One region of the Mycobacterium sp. IDUB_28 genome, then DNA from elsewhere that is predicted to be linked to it. Evidence: riboswitches for the same ligand, from Rfam matches in the RefSeq annotation. Region 1 holds a riboswitch; the other holds the start of a gene.
What was found. Region 1 has a riboswitch for magnesium ahead of ACZYZ9_RS05230 (Rv1535 family protein). Riboswitches for the same ligand answer to the same signal wherever they lie in the genome.
Positions count from the first base shown of each region.

Region 2: linked by a shared signal. The riboswitch ahead of ACZYZ9_RS06685 (PPE family protein) and the one ahead of ACZYZ9_RS05230 (Rv1535 family protein) in region 1 are both predicted to bind magnesium.

Region 1 is NZ_JBVAXK010000002.1:271,958-279,311, forward strand. Features, by position in the region: gene pks2 (sulfolipid-1 biosynthesis phthioceranic/hydroxyphthioceranic acid synthase) at 1-2,150, opposite strand, end outside; gene ACZYZ9_RS05220 (carboxymuconolactone decarboxylase family protein) at 2,324-2,908, shown strand; gene ACZYZ9_RS05225 (nitronate monooxygenase) at 2,933-4,051, shown strand; M-box (ykoK) riboswitch at 4,383-4,552, shown strand; gene ACZYZ9_RS05230 (Rv1535 family protein) at 4,812-5,033, shown strand; gene ileS (isoleucine--tRNA ligase) at 5,340-7,354, shown strand, end outside.
Region 2 is NZ_JBVAXK010000002.1:623,505-630,858, reverse strand. Features, by position in the region: gene ACZYZ9_RS06695 (PPE family protein) at 1-845, opposite strand, end outside; gene ACZYZ9_RS06690 (PPE family protein) at 866-2,104, opposite strand; gene ACZYZ9_RS06685 (PPE family protein) at 2,721-3,908, opposite strand; M-box (ykoK) riboswitch at 4,225-4,398, opposite strand; gene ACZYZ9_RS06680 (PPE family protein) at 4,508-5,674, opposite strand; gene ACZYZ9_RS06675 (PPE family protein) at 5,753-7,021, opposite strand.

The sequences.
Region 1 (7,354 bases):
TGCGAGGCCACGTCGACGGCGACCTCGCGGGCCAGGATGTCGCGCTGTTCCCACCCCGCGACTAGTCGACGCACCACGTCGGTAGCGCCGCCGATCACGGTGGACTGCGGTGCGGCCACCACGGCGATCACCACATCTGTGATGCCGCGGTGGGCAAGCTCTTCGCGGACCTGCGGCGCGGGCAACTCCACCGCTGCCATCGCGCCCGCACCCGCCAGCCGCATGCACAGCCGCGAGCGGCGACAGATGACGCGGACCCCGTCCTCGAGCGAAAGTGCCGCTGCGACAACGGCGGCCGACACTTCACCCAACGAATGCCCGATCACCGCACCCGGCCGGACACCGTAGGCCTGCATCGCCGCGGACAGCGCGACCTGCATGGTGAACAGGGTCGGCTGCACCCGGTCGATGCCGGTCACCTTGTCTTCAGTCATGGCCGCGGTCACCGAGAAACCCGCTTCGGCGGCGATCAGCGGTTCGGCGGCGGCCACCGTCGCCGCGAAAGCCGGTTCGGTAGCCAACAGGTCCGCGCCCATCGCCGCCCACTGCGAACCCTGCCCGGAGAACACCCACACCGGACCGCGGTCATCACGGCCCACCGCAGGTCGCAGCGGGTCATCGCGACCGGCCACGGCACGCAGCCGCGCGACCAATTCGGCGTTGTCGGTGGCCGACAGCAGGGTGCGCACCGTGCGGTGCGCGCGCCGCCGCGCCAGCGTGTAGGCCAAGTCCGTGGCTGAGGGTTGCTGCGTCGCCACCCAATCCGCGGTCCGGCGCGCTGTCTGGCGCAGCGCGTCGGGTGAGCTGGCTGACAACGCGAAGATCCGCGAGCGTGACTCCTCCCGAGCAGGGACCGAAACCATAGGCGCTTGCTCGAGGATGGCGTGCGCATTAGTTCCCGACATGCCGTACGACGACACCGCGGCCCGCCGTGGCATACCGCCGGGCCACGGCGTAACATGTTGTGGCACAAACAGTCCGGTGTCAATAGCAGCCAGGTCGTCGGGCAGTGCGGTGAAGTGCGCCATCGGTGGCACCACTGCGTGCTGAAGAGACAGCACCGCTTTGAGGACCCCCACCACGCCGGCGGCCGCCTCGGTGTGCCCGAGGTTGCTCTTCGCCGAACCCAGCGCGCACCGATGCCCGTCAACCCCGTACACGGTTGCCAGACTGCGGTATTCGATCGGATCTCCGACCGGTGTGCCGGTGCCGTGCGCCTCGATCAGCCCGACGGTGCCCGGGTCGACGCCGGCCGCCGACAATGCCGCGCGGTACGCCGCGACCTGCGCGTGCAACGACGGCATCGTGATCGTCTCAGTGCGGCCATCCTGATTCGTCGCGGTGCCGCGCACTACGGCCAGGACCCGGTCGCCGTCGCGCAGCGCGTCGGGCAGCCGTTTGAGCAGCACCACCGCACACGCTTCGGAGCGGACGAACCCGTCGGCGCCGGCGTCGAACGGACGGCACCGTCCGGTGGCAGAGAGCATGCCCTGCCCGGAGGCGGAGGCGAACATCTGCGGTTCCAGCATCACCATGCACCCGCCGGCCAGGGCCAGGTTGCTCTCGTATTCGTGCAGACTGCGGCACGCCATGTGCACCGCAACCAGACTCGACGAGCACGCGGTGTCCACCGTGATCGACGGCCCCCGCAGACCCAGGGCGTAGGACACCCGGCCCGAAGCCATGCTGAACGCGGTGCCGGTGAACCCGTACGCGTCGCCCAGGGCGCCGGCCGCGTCGGTGACGTGGGCGTAGTCGTCGTGACACATCCCGATGAAGACGCCGGTCAGCGAGTCTGCCAGCGACGTCGGGGGCAGCCCGGCGTGTTCGACAGCCTCCCACGAGGCTTGCATCAGCAGCCGGTGCTGCGGGTCGATCGCAGTGGCCTCGCGTTCACTGATGCCGAAGAACTCTGGGTCGAAACCGCCGACGTCGTCCAGGAAGCCACCCCAGCGCGACACCGACCGGCCGGGCACCCCCGGCTCGGGGTCGTAATAGGCGTCGGCGTCCCAGCGGTCGGCGGGCACCTCGCCCACCAGGTCGTCGCCGCGCAGCAGCGCGTCCCAGAACTTGGCCGGGGAATCGATGCCGCGGGGGAGTCGGCAGGCCATGCCGATGACAGCCACCGGAGTGACCTGTCTGGGCTCCATCGTCGTGCCACCTCGCCGTCCTGCACCGGGCTTCGTGGCCATCTTCCGTGCGCAGGGACCTCGTCGTCGGGATCAACGCGCCGATGGTTTGATTCGCGCACCGCGTCACTTCGGGCGAGTAGTGTTCCAGCCGTGGTTGGCGCTGCTGTCCCCGCTGAATACGTGAAGTTCAGATGACCCGCGCCGACAAGCCCGCCCGCATCCCCCTGCTGCCCGTCGACGAAGCCAAAGCCGCCGCCGACGAGGCGGGCGTACCCGACTACATGGCCGAACTCAGCATCTTCCAGACGCTGCTGAACCATCCGCGGCTGGCGCGGGTATTCAACGACATGCTGGCCATGATGCTGTGGCACGGCGACCTGGACCGCCGACTGCGTGAGCTGGTGATCATGCGTATCGGCTGGCTCACCGGATGCGATTACGAGTGGACCCAGCACTGGCGGGTCGCCTCCCGCCTGGGAGTGTCGCCCGAGGATCTGCTCGGCGTCCGGGATTGGCAGGCCTACAACGGGTTCGGGCCCACCGAGCGGGCGGTCCTCGCCGCCACCGACGACATCGTGACCGACGGCGTGGTCAGCGAATCCAGCTGGGCGGCCTGCGAGGCCGAATTGAGCACCGACAGAACGGTTCTCATCGAACTCGTGACCGCCATCGGCGCATGGCGGATGGTTGCCTCCGTCCTGCGGAGCCTGCAGGTGCCCCTGGAAGAGGGCGTGGCCAGCTGGCCACCGGACGGCGTAGCGCCCTCGAACGGGTAGTGGTCGCGGCGTAGCGTCGGCGGCATGCGAACCAGGGTTGCCGAGATGCTCGGCGTCGAGTTTCCGATCTGCGCCTTCAGCCACTGCCGCGATGTGGTGGCCGCGGTGACCAATGCGGGCGGGTTCGGCGTCCTGGGCGCCACCGCGCACAGTCCCAGACGTCTGGACAGCGAACTCACCTGGATCGAGGAGCAGACCGGCGGCAAGCCCTACGGCGTCGATCTGTTGTTGCCGCCCAAGTACGTCGGCGCCGACACCGGTGGGATCAACTCCAGGCAGGCCCAGGACCTGCTGCCCGAGGAGCATCGCGCCTTCGTCGACGAGCTGCTGAACCGGTACGAGGTAGGTCAGGCCGCCGACGACGAACCGGTGCGTGGCGGTCTGAACATCTCGCCCAAGGGCTACGAGCCTCTGCTGGAGGTCGCGTTCGCCCACAACATCCGGTTGATCGCCAGCGCGCTCGGGCCGCCGCCGCGCGACCTTGTCGAGCGGGCGCACCGCCACGACGTGCTGGTCGCTGCGCTGGCTGGAACGACCGAACATGCGCGCCGGCACGCCGCGGCCGGGGTAGACCTGATCGTTGCCCAGGGCACCGAGGCCGGCGGACATACCGGTGACGTGGCCACCATGGTGCTGGTGCCCGAAGTGGTCGACGCGGTGGCGCCCACTCCGGTACTGGCCGCGGGTGGCATCGCCCGGGGCCGCCAGATCGCCGCGGCGCTGGCCTTGGGCGCCGAAGGCGTGTGGTGCGGATCGGTGTGGCTGACCACCGAGGAAGCTGAGACCGCGCCGGTGGTCAAGGACAAGTTCCTGGCCGCCACCTCCTCGGACACGGTGCGGTCGCGCTCGATGACCGGCAAGCCGGCGCGGATGCTGCGCACCGCCTGGACCGAGGAATGGGAGCGGCCCGACACCCCCGCGCCGCTGGGAATGCCACTGCAGACCGCCCTGGTCACCGATTCGCAGGTGCGGATCAATCAGGCCGCGACACATCCGGGCGCCAAGGCACGCGAGTTGGCGACCTACTTCGTCGGACAGGTGGTCGGTTCCCTGGACCGGGTGCGGCCCACCCGCGCGGTGGTGCTGGACATGGTCGAGGAGTACATCGACACCGTCGGGCGGCTGGAAAGCCTGGCCGACTGACCCCATCCTTGCCGCGAGCGTCCCTCGAATGCCGCTGATTGCGGGCGTTGAGCGCACATATGGGGTCGCTCGTGGCCTGACACGGGGCGCTCACCCGCTCAGCGCGAGCGTCCCCGAAATGCCGCAAAGTGCGGCCTCTGACCGCACATCTGAGGGCGCTCGCGCCCAACAGGGACCCGCACTGTGACATTGAACACGTCACAGTCGCCCCAGGTCAGGGCGCCTCAAGGCTGCGAGACAGCTGTGTGCCCGCATGGAGATGACATAAAGATCGCGAAACTGCGGGATGGCGCGTTGACCGGGCAGGGCCTGTGGTGCATTATCGGTCAGGCAAGCACCTCGTTAGGTGAGGCGGCTACACGAACATAGGCCACTGACCCCGAACGTCGAAAGACGCCCCGGGTCAGGACAGCTCTTCCCGGCTTAAGGGTTGAGCCCAGGTGGCTTCCGGTTTACCGGACACGTCGGGTAGTGCCAAAGCTCTGACGAGAGGGGTGCGGATATCCGGCGATGGTCGGATTCTGTTCTCCTTCGTGCACCCAGACAACATGTGTGTCGTGGCTGAGAGGAGGTGAGGGACGCATGAGTTCCAGTGGCAGTCCGGGTCGAGATCCGGATGTTTCGTCCCTGACCGGTCTTCGGCGCGACGTGTGCGGCTGAGTCGCTCACTTCCTCCGACCGGAACCGTTGCGGGACGGGACTTACCAAGATTCCTTTGAGGTCCACCTGTCAACGTTTGGTCAACCGCTAGGAGGCGATCATGACCGCTGCACTGTACGACGAAGTCACCACCCTCACCGCCGCACCACGGCTGCACGTTGTGCGCGACGTACCCGCGCCCACGAAGCCGGCCCGCCGCATCGAGGTCGCCGCCGCCGGCAACGACCCACTGGTCGACGGCGCCGCCCGCCTGCTCACCGTGCCGCTGCGGCACGTCTACGCCGCACTGTGGCGCATTGGTGTGCTCGAAGTCCAGGCGTGACGCATGGATATCGACCAACCGCGGACTCCGAGGGACTAGCCGACTGCAGGCGCGTCCTGCGGTGAGCCAGTCCCTCGGAGTCGTGCAGTTCCATTCGCCATTAGAATCCAATTGGCGTTGATCCGGCCATCACCGGGGAGCCTTCGGAAGAACAGCCGGTACGGCCCAGTAGAACCGAACGGGTGGGCCCGTCACAGCCCTCTTGAGCGGTCACGCGCCAGCGTGGCAAGCGGGGTGGTACCGCGGCGCTTGCGCACCAGCGCATCGTCGTCCCCGGCCAGAGGTGGCTAGAGGGAGACGACGTACGTGACCGATCGGGTTTATCCGAAACTCGCTGCCGGGGCGCCTGATTTTCCGGCCCTCGAACTCGAGGTGCTCGACTACTGGTTCCGCGACGACACCTTCCGTGCCAGCATCGCAAATCGGGACGGCGCAACCGAATACGTGTTCTACGACGGTCCGCCGTTCGCCAACGGTCTGCCGCACTACGGACACCTGCTGACCGGCTACGTCAAAGACATCGTGCCCCGCTACCGCACCATGCGCGGCGACAAGGTGGAGCGCCGATTCGGTTGGGACACCCACGGATTGCCCGCCGAGCTGGAGGTTGAGCGACAGCTGGGCATCACCGACAAGTCCCAGATCGACTCGATGGGGATCGCCGCGTTCAACGACGCCTGCCGCGCGTCGGTGCTGCGCTACACCGACGAGTGGCAGCAGTACGTCACCCGCCAGGCCCGCTGGGTCGACTTCGACAACGACTACAAGACACTGGACCTCAGCTACATGGAGTCGGTGATCTGGGCGTTCAAACAGCTGTGGGACAAAGGCCTGGCCTATGAAGGCTACCGGGTGCTGCCGTACTGCTGGCGCGACGAGACCCCGCTGTCCAACCACGAATTGCGGATGGACGACGACGTCTACCAGAGCCGGCAGGACCCGGCTCTGACGGTCGGGTTCCGCGTTCAGGGTGGCCCGCTGGACGGCACCTATCTGTTGATCTGGACGACGACGCCGTGGACGCTGCCTTCCAACCTCGCGGTAGCGGTGCACCCGGACGTGACATACGTGCATGTGCAGGCCGGCGAGCAACGCTACCTGCTGGCCGAGCCGCGGCTGTCCGCCTATGCGCGCGAACTGGGCGAGGAGCCCGAAGTGCTTGGGACACTGCGTGGCTCGGAGCTGCTCGGCACCCGCTATCTACCGCCGTTTGCCTATTTCCTGGACTCGCCCAACGCCTTTCAGGTCTTGCCGGCCGACTTCGTCACCACCGAGGACGGCACCGGTCTGGTGCACATGGCTCCGGCGTACGGCGAGGACGACATGGCGGTGGGGGATGCGGCCGGGATCAGGGCGGTCACCCCAGTCGACGCCAAAGGCCGATTCGATGCGACCGTGCCGGATTACCAGGGCCAGCACGTCTTTGCCGCCAACCCGCAGATCATCCGCGATCTGAAGAACCAGAGCGGGCCCGCTGCGGTGAATGGCGCGGTGCTGCTGCGGCACGAAACCTACGAGCACCCCTACCCGCACTGCTGGCGCTGCCGTAACCCGCTGATCTACCGCGCGGTGTCGTCGTGGTTCGTGCGGGTGACCCAGTTCCGGGACCGCATGGTCGAGCTGAATCAGCAGATCACCTGGTACCCCGAACACGTCAAGGACGGCCAGTTCGGCAAGTGGCTGCAGGGCGCGCGCGACTGGTCGATTTCCCGAAACCGCTACTGGGGCACCCCGATTCCGGTGTGGAAGTCCGATGACCCGGCCTATCCCCGCATCGACGTCTACGGCAGCCTGGATGAGCTGGAACGCGATTTCGGGGTGCGGCCGTCGAATCTGCACCGCCCGTTCATCGACGAGCTCACCCGACCCAATCCCGACGACCCGACCGGGCAATCGACGATGCGCCGCATCTCCGATGTGCTCGACGTGTGGTTCGACTCCGGTTCCATGCCGTATGCGCAGGTGCATTACCCGTTCGAGAACCAGGACTGGTTCGACGGTCACTATCCCGGTGACTTTATCGTGGAATACATCGGGCAGACCCGCGGCTGGTTCTACACGCTGCACGTGCTGGCCACCGCGCTGTTCGACCGGCCGTCGTTCAAAACCTGCGTGGCACACGGGATTGTGTTGGGCTCCGACGGCCAGAAGATGAGCAAATCGCTGCGCAACTATCCCGACGTGACCGAGGTGTTCGACCGGGACGGCTCCGACGCGATGCGGTGGTTCCTGATGGCTTCGCCGATCCTGCGGGGTGGCAACCTGATCGTCACTGAGCAGGGTATCCGCGACGGGGTGCGCCAGGTGCTGTTGCCGTTCTG
Region 2 (7,354 bases), 350 kb from region 1:
TGACCCCAGTGCGGGGTGAGTCCCCCGCCCAATGCGTCCTTGGGCAGCCCGCCAAGCGCGGACGTCGGCTTCGCGGCGAACTTGAGGAACTGCGATGCGGGGAGGTTGATCAACAGGCCGATGTCGTTGAACTGGGTGGTGAAACCGAGGGGGACCTTGATTGCGGAATACAGGGCGGTGAATGTCGATGCGCCGCTGGACCCGAACAGTCCGTTGAGCAGTCCGGTCACGGTGGCGGTGTAGTCGGTGCTCAAGTTCACCAGGGTCTGCAGCGGCTGCGAGAGCGGTTGCGCCGCCGACAGAATCGTCTGGGTGAGCGCGTTGACCACCTGGGGAGGTTCGGTGAACGGCGTCACCTCGCTTGCGGCTGCCGATGAGGCGGCGTAACTGTCCATCGCGACGGCGTCTTGTGTCCACATTTCGCCGTACTGGGCTTCCAGAGCCGCGATTGCGGCGGAGTTCTGCCCAACGATGTTCGTGGCCACCAGCGACGCCAACTGGCTGCGGTTGGCCGCGATCTGCGCCGGTGGTACGTGCCCGGCGAACGCCGTCTCGTAGGCGGCGACCGCGGCGTTGGCCTGGCTGGCGGCCTGGGCGGCCTGGGCAGCGGTCTCGCTCATCCAGGCCACGTACGGTGTCGCTGCCGCGGTCATCGCCTGGGCCGAGGGTCCTACCCAGGGTGCGCTGGTCAGGCCGGCGATCAGTGCGGCATAGGACGCGGCGGTGGCTTGTAGCTCGCTGGCCAGCCCGTTCCAGGCCGCGGCGGCGGCCAGCAGCGGCCCCGATCCCGCCCCGCTGTACATCCGGCCCGAGTTGACCTCCGGCGGAAACGCTGCGTAGAACACTCTTTCTCCCCCTACCTGGACTAGGCACCCTCGAGCGGTGGAAGCACGAAGATCATCGCTGCGGCCGGGTCGGCCGCGGTGACGACACCGCCCAGCGAACTGCTGCCGCCACCGGCACCCGTGGCGGTGGCACCGAGGGCCCGCCCGGCCAGGCTGGACAGCGCCATCTGGCCGAAAACACCGGCCTCCCCGGCGGACGTGGCAGCCGGTACGGCGGCCACATTGGTGGACAGTGTCGCGGCAACTGTCCGGACGGCCGGAGCCGCCACCGTCCAGCCCTGGGGCACCGATAGGGTGCCCACCAGTGCAGCGCGGCCCATAGTCGCCGTCGCCGCTCCCCCGGATGAAGTCAGATGAGGGGTGAGCGACTCGGCGATCGGGGCCAGTGCGCCGGTCACCGGTGGTGCGGGGGTGGCGAATGCCTGCAGCCCCTGCCCGTTCTGGGCGTAGGCATAAACCTGCCCGAACGACAGGAACGGGCCGCCCGGGATCGACGACCAGCCCTGCAACGAGAACGGTCCGGTCAGGGCTGCCAGGGTGGTGTTCCAGTTCGCCACCTCGGTCGCCAGGCCCGACGGCAACGACACGGATGCCAGTTGCGGTAAGGCGAGTCCGGGCAACAACGAGGTCGAGCCTGTCGTCGGTGCAGCCGCAAGAGTTGATGTCATGCCCTGCAACGCATTCGGGACAGATGCGAGCAGCTGGGCGGCCGCCGGCGCGGCTGCGCCCGAGGCGGTCGTGGTCGGCGGTGGTTCGGTGAACGGGGTGAGCTGTGTCGCGGCCGCCGAGGAGCCGGCGTAGGCATACATCGCCACGGCATCCTGAGCCCACATCTCCAGGTACTGGGCTTCCGTGGCGGCGATAGCCGGTGTGTTCTGGCCCAGGATGTTGGTGGCGATCAGCGCCAGCAGCTGCGCCCGATTCGCAGCGATCACCGGCGGCGGAACCGTTGCCACAAAAGCGGTTTCGTAAGCGATCGCCGCCGCCTTGGCCAGTGCGGCCGCCTCATCGGCGCGAGCTGCGGTGGCTGAGATCCAGGACACGTACGGACCGGCCGCGGTGGCCATCGTCATTGCGGTCGGTCCCTGCCACGAGCCCGCTACCAGTCCCTCGATCGCGGACGCGTAAGCGACTGCGGCCGAATACAATTCGGCCCCCAAGGCGTCCCATGCCGCCGCCGCTGCCAACATCGGCCCCGCGCCGGGACCGGTATACATGCGCCCAGAGTTGACCTCTGGCGGAAGTGCCCCATAATCCATGCGCGTATACGCCCCTTATCCGCCAGTAGTGATCCTTCGCGTGGTTTTGTTGAGTTGCCGACCATGTGCTCTACCAGAATCGAATCGCATTTCTCCAGCCCCCGCTCGATATGATGAATGTTCGTTGCGGCATATTTTCGCAACGTTCCCGGTAGGTAAGCGCAATGTAAATAACTTATCGCACTACCGTCGTGACTGCTGTGATACAGCGAATTGCCGAAATACTAACAGCAAACTCCAAGGTCAACGGCGTAGCCATGCACAATAGGTTGACAAGTTATCATCTGAATATTTCAAAACAATGGCGCCTGGCATTGTGAATACCGTCGGCGAACTTTGCAATTCAATGAAATGAATGCGCGAAGCAGCAGCATGTGCGCCGCCCGCGAAAGCAGTGGGTCAGGTCGAGTCGACGAAGCTCGACCGTCTTCGGCGGTGGGGCCCGGCGGCACCGCCGGTCCGACCCGGGGACACCGCCCGGCAGGCTCTCTCTGACTCGAGGAAAAACGTACGCATCACGAGGGCACACGGTACGTCCTGATGCCTGCTACCCGGCTGTCTCGTACCTGACGGTTCGCTGAGAGCGCTGTTTTGCCTGGTTAGGTGGCTGTGCGTGCTATCCGGCCGCGGGCGAGCGGGCCACGACCGTGGGGCGGAACCCGTATTGCGGGACAGCCCGGCCGAAGGGTTGACCCGCGAGGTTGCCCAGCGGCACCCCCGGCATACCGGGCGTGCCGGACGGCGGCGGCGCGACCATCGGGGTGCCACCGAGCGCGGAGTGCAGGGCGCCGGGCGGTGGGGTGGCCGCAGCCCAGGCCGGGGGCACGGACAGTTTGCCGACCACGCCGGAACTGCCCGACCCGAGGGCGGTGAGACCGCGCGTTTCCAGCGGCACGGCGCCCCCGCCCGCGCTCGGTACCAGCACCTGCGCGGCGTCGGCCACGTCGGTCATCGCTGCGCTGCCGAACAAGCTGGAGAGGGTTCCTATCGTGGCGCCCGGGGTGAACAAACCGGTGGAGGTGATCGTGTTCCACACGTTCGCGTTGGGGCCCCATGCGGCCATGAACTCCGACCAGCTCGACGTCCCGGAACCGGTGAGCGCGGTGGTCGCGAGGTCGGCCAGGCCGCTGCCGCCGTCGGCACCGGAAAGCCCCTGCAGTGCGCTCGGCACGGCGGACATCAGCTGCGACAGAGCGCTGTGCTGGCCGAGAGCGGACGTGTCGGCCGCCTGACTGACCGCGGCCGCCTGGGCCGTGAGACCGCTGGGGCTGGTGATCTGCTGCGGCGCGACGAACTGGTCCAGGTCGGTGGCTGCCGCCGAGGCGCCGGCGTAGCCGTACATCGCGGCGGCATCCTGGGCCCACATCTCCAGGTACGCGGCTTCGGTCGCCGCGATCGCCGGGGTGTTCTGGCCCAGGATGTTCGTCGCAACCAGTGCGGCCAACTGGGTGCGGTTGGCCGCGACGAGTGGCGGTGGCACTGTCGCGGCGAATGCCGTCGCGTAGGCGGTCACCGCGGCCTCGGCCTGCGCCCCGGTCTGCTCGGCCTGCACGGCGGTGGCGTTGAGCCACACCACGTACGGCGTGGCGGCGGCAGCCATCGAGGCCGCCGCGGGCCCGAACCATTCGTCACCGGCCAGCGCGGACAGCACAGCTTCGTAGGTCAGCGCGGTGGCGCGCAGCTCGGCGGCCAACCCGTTCCATGCCGAAGCTGCAGCCAGCATCGGCGCGGCACCGGCGCCGGCGTACATGCGCGCGGAGTTGACTTCGGGTGGCAGAGCGGCAAAGTCCAGTGCGGCGGTCATCGGTGGTCCCCCTTGAGTTCACCCCTGCTGGGGCACGAAACCCGGGTCGCCAAGAACGCAATTCCACGCCTTTTTCCGCGCGCAATTAATACGCGCTTCGCGATATCAGCGAGCGCCGTTTGCGGCTATCAGAAATGCGATTCAGGCGGCGATGCCGGTGCCCGGGTCGGATCGAAACGAAATGGTCGTCGATTTCGAATACGGACTATCGTCGGGACTCATTCCGCTCTCACCTCCTCAGGGCCGTGGCATGCGGGGATGCCGGGTGCACGACGCATGGGATGAGAGTCCAGCGGGCACGACGGCCCACCAGATCACAGCACCCCTCTCGACAGAGCTTCGGCACCACACGGCGTATCCAGCAGTAATGCTGGAAGCCACTTGGGCTCAACCCTTAAGCCGGGAAGAGCTGTCCTGACCCTGGGCGTCTTTCGACGTTCGAGGTCAGTGGCCTGTGTCCGTGCAGACGCCTCACCTAGCGAGGTGCATGCAGTGGCAATAATGGCACTCGCGACGACCAGAGTCAACTCAGACGTCCCGTCGAATTCGAATTCCGATATTCGAAAGGCGGGAATTGCCGGGACTTTCTTTGGGCGGCGTTATCCCGCAGCCACCGGTCGCGGCATGATTGTCAATCGGGAACCGTAGCGGGGGCCGTTGCCCCAACTCCGTGCGCACGCGTTGGCGGCAGGCAGTGCGGGCATCCCGGGTGCGCCCGCGGCGGATGCCGGAACGGCCGCCGTGCTGCCCGCGCCGGGTACTGCGCCGAACGGCTTCGCTACATCGACGGCGGCCGCCCAGCTCGGCGGAACAGACAGGCGGCCCACCAGGGACGCCTGAGTGCTGCCGGCGGCGACTCCCCCCACGCCGGACGGCGCGGTCGTTGCCGTCATCGCGGCGGCCTCGGCCGAACCGGCGCCGGCGATCTCTGGCTCCGCCCCTTCGACCACCCCGTTGACGTCGGCGACGGCATCGGTCACCGTGGGCACGATCAGTGCCGGCGCCGTATATCCGGCGGAGACGACGCCGTTGAACAGGGAAGAGTTCAAGAAGACCCCGACGGCGTTGCCGTCGTTGCCATCCAGGAAGTTCAGGACATCGACGAGCAGACCTGTCTGCGGAAGTGCGTCAAACGGAGAGGCCGCCGCCGGCGCGGCGAGATCCTGCAGGGTGGCCGGTACCGATGCCATCGCCCGCGCGACCGCGGCGGCTTGGTGGGCCGGACCGGACGGGTCGGCGGTCTGCGCCGGCTCGCCGAACTGTGTCAGCGCGGCAGCCTCAGCCGCGCTGGCGGCGTAGGTGTACATCGCCGTCGCGTCCTGAACCCACATCTCGGCGTACTCGGCTTCGGTGGCCGCAATCGCGGCGGTGTTGATACCCAGAAAGTTGGTGGCCACCAGCGCGAGCAGTCGTGCCCGGTTCGCGGCGACCACGGCGGGGGGAACCGTCATCGAGTACGCGGCCTCGAAGGCCGCCGCAGCTGCTGCGGCGTGACTGGCCGTCTCTTCGGCCTGCGCGCCGGTGCCGCGCAGCCAGTCCAGGAACGGAGCGACCGCGGTCATCATGGCGGTCGATGCCGGACCCAGCCAGCCGTCGTCGACCAATGTGGACAACACCGATTCGTACGCCGTCGCGGTCAACCGCAGCTCGTCGGCCACCGCATCCCAGGCCGTCATGGCGGCCAGCATGGGCGCCGAGCCCGGCCCGGTGTGCATGCGCAGCGAATTGACTTCAGGGGGGAGGGCTCCAAAATCCAATGCCAGCACCTCCTTCAAACCGACCGTCCGTCGGTAACCGCCGGTGTTGCGGAACCGATCAGCGATATCGCGGTTGTCTCCCCCCTGTCATCCAGCGGCCGGTGGGCGTCCCATGATCGTCGGCCGGAATCCGTAGCGCGGCGGACTGCCGAAGTTGTTGCCGGACATGCCGAGTAGCGGCATCCCCGGTGCGCCGGGCAGACCGGCCGCCGCCGCTGGGACCACTGCGTTGCTGGTCCAACCCCCGCCCGGCGCCGCGGTACCGGCGTAATTGGCCACCGCGCTCGCCGCTGTCCAGGTCTGGGGCACCGACAAACGTCCGACCAACGCCGACTGGTTCGTGCCAGCCGTCACGCCGCCCCGGGCAAACGAGACGTCGGCGGCGTCCTGCAGCGGGGGCAGGTTGGCGGGGTTGGCCGGCGACCGCGACGGAATCGGGGACGCGTTGCCCTCACCGGAGCCCATGCCTGGCACGTCGGACTCCGTTGCACCCAGCACCACCGCGTTGATGTCGGCCAGGCCGGCAAACGCCGCGGGGGCCACGATCGCGGGGCTGACATACCCGGCTGAGATGAATCCGTTCGCCAGGCTGGAGTTCAGGAAGGTGCCGTACGGGTTCCCATCGGCTCCGTCCAGGAAGTTCAACAGGTTGACCAGCAGATCCTCACCGGGGAAGGCTTCGGCCGTTGCCGCTGCCGTCGGTGCAGCGAGGCCTTGCAGCGTCGACGGCACCGACGACATCAGTTGCGGCAGCTCGGTCTGCGTGAGGTTGGCTCCGGCACTGGCGGCGGCCTGGGTGACGGCCTCGCCCTGCCGGGCCTGCCCGGCCGGGTTGGTGGTGGGCGCCGGGTGGGTGAACGAGCTCAGCGTGGCCGCCAGCGCGGACCCGACGGCGTAGCCGTACATGGCCGCCGCGTCCTGGGCCCACATCTCGCCGTACGCGGCCTCGACAGCGGCGATCGCGGGCGTGTTCTGACCGAGCAGATTGGTCGCGACCAGCACCGCCAACTGCTGGCGATTGGCCGTGACGACCGCGGGCGGCACGGTTGCGGCAAATGCCGATTCGAACGCGCCCGCGGCCGCCGCCGCCTGAGCACCGGCCTGCTCGGCCTGCAGCCCGGTGAGGCTCATCCAGGTCAGGTACGGGATGACCGCGTCCTGCATGGCTGCCGCCGCCGGACCCCGCCAGCCGTCGCCGGTCAGCACCGAGATCGCCGTCTCGCAGCCGGCCGCGGTGGCACGAAGTTCAGCTGCCAGCCGATCCCAGGCCGCGGCGGCGGCCAGCATCGGTGCCGAACCCGGTCCGGTGTACATGCGCAGGGAATTGATCTCGGGTGGCAACGCTCCGTAATCCATTGCCGTCACCACCCTCGGACTTGCTGAACATTAGCGAAAGGCGTTGCTGCACAACCAACTTTCGGCATCATTCGCGGCACAGGATGGGGCATCGGACTTTCTCCTTGGTGAGAATGGTCCGACCCAGCTACGGACGCCGGCCGCTTCGGGTGATGATCGATAGCGCGTGCGACTCGCTGCGCACCGTGTGTCGGGTACTCGCGCCAACGGGAGACTGCGGACGCCGCGACCGGATCGGGGAATGGTCATCGACGGGGAATCAGCATTCGACAGATCAGTGCGGCCCCACCTCCCGTCACTGTCGCGGCAGCAAAGCACCGCTGTGGTGGCCCA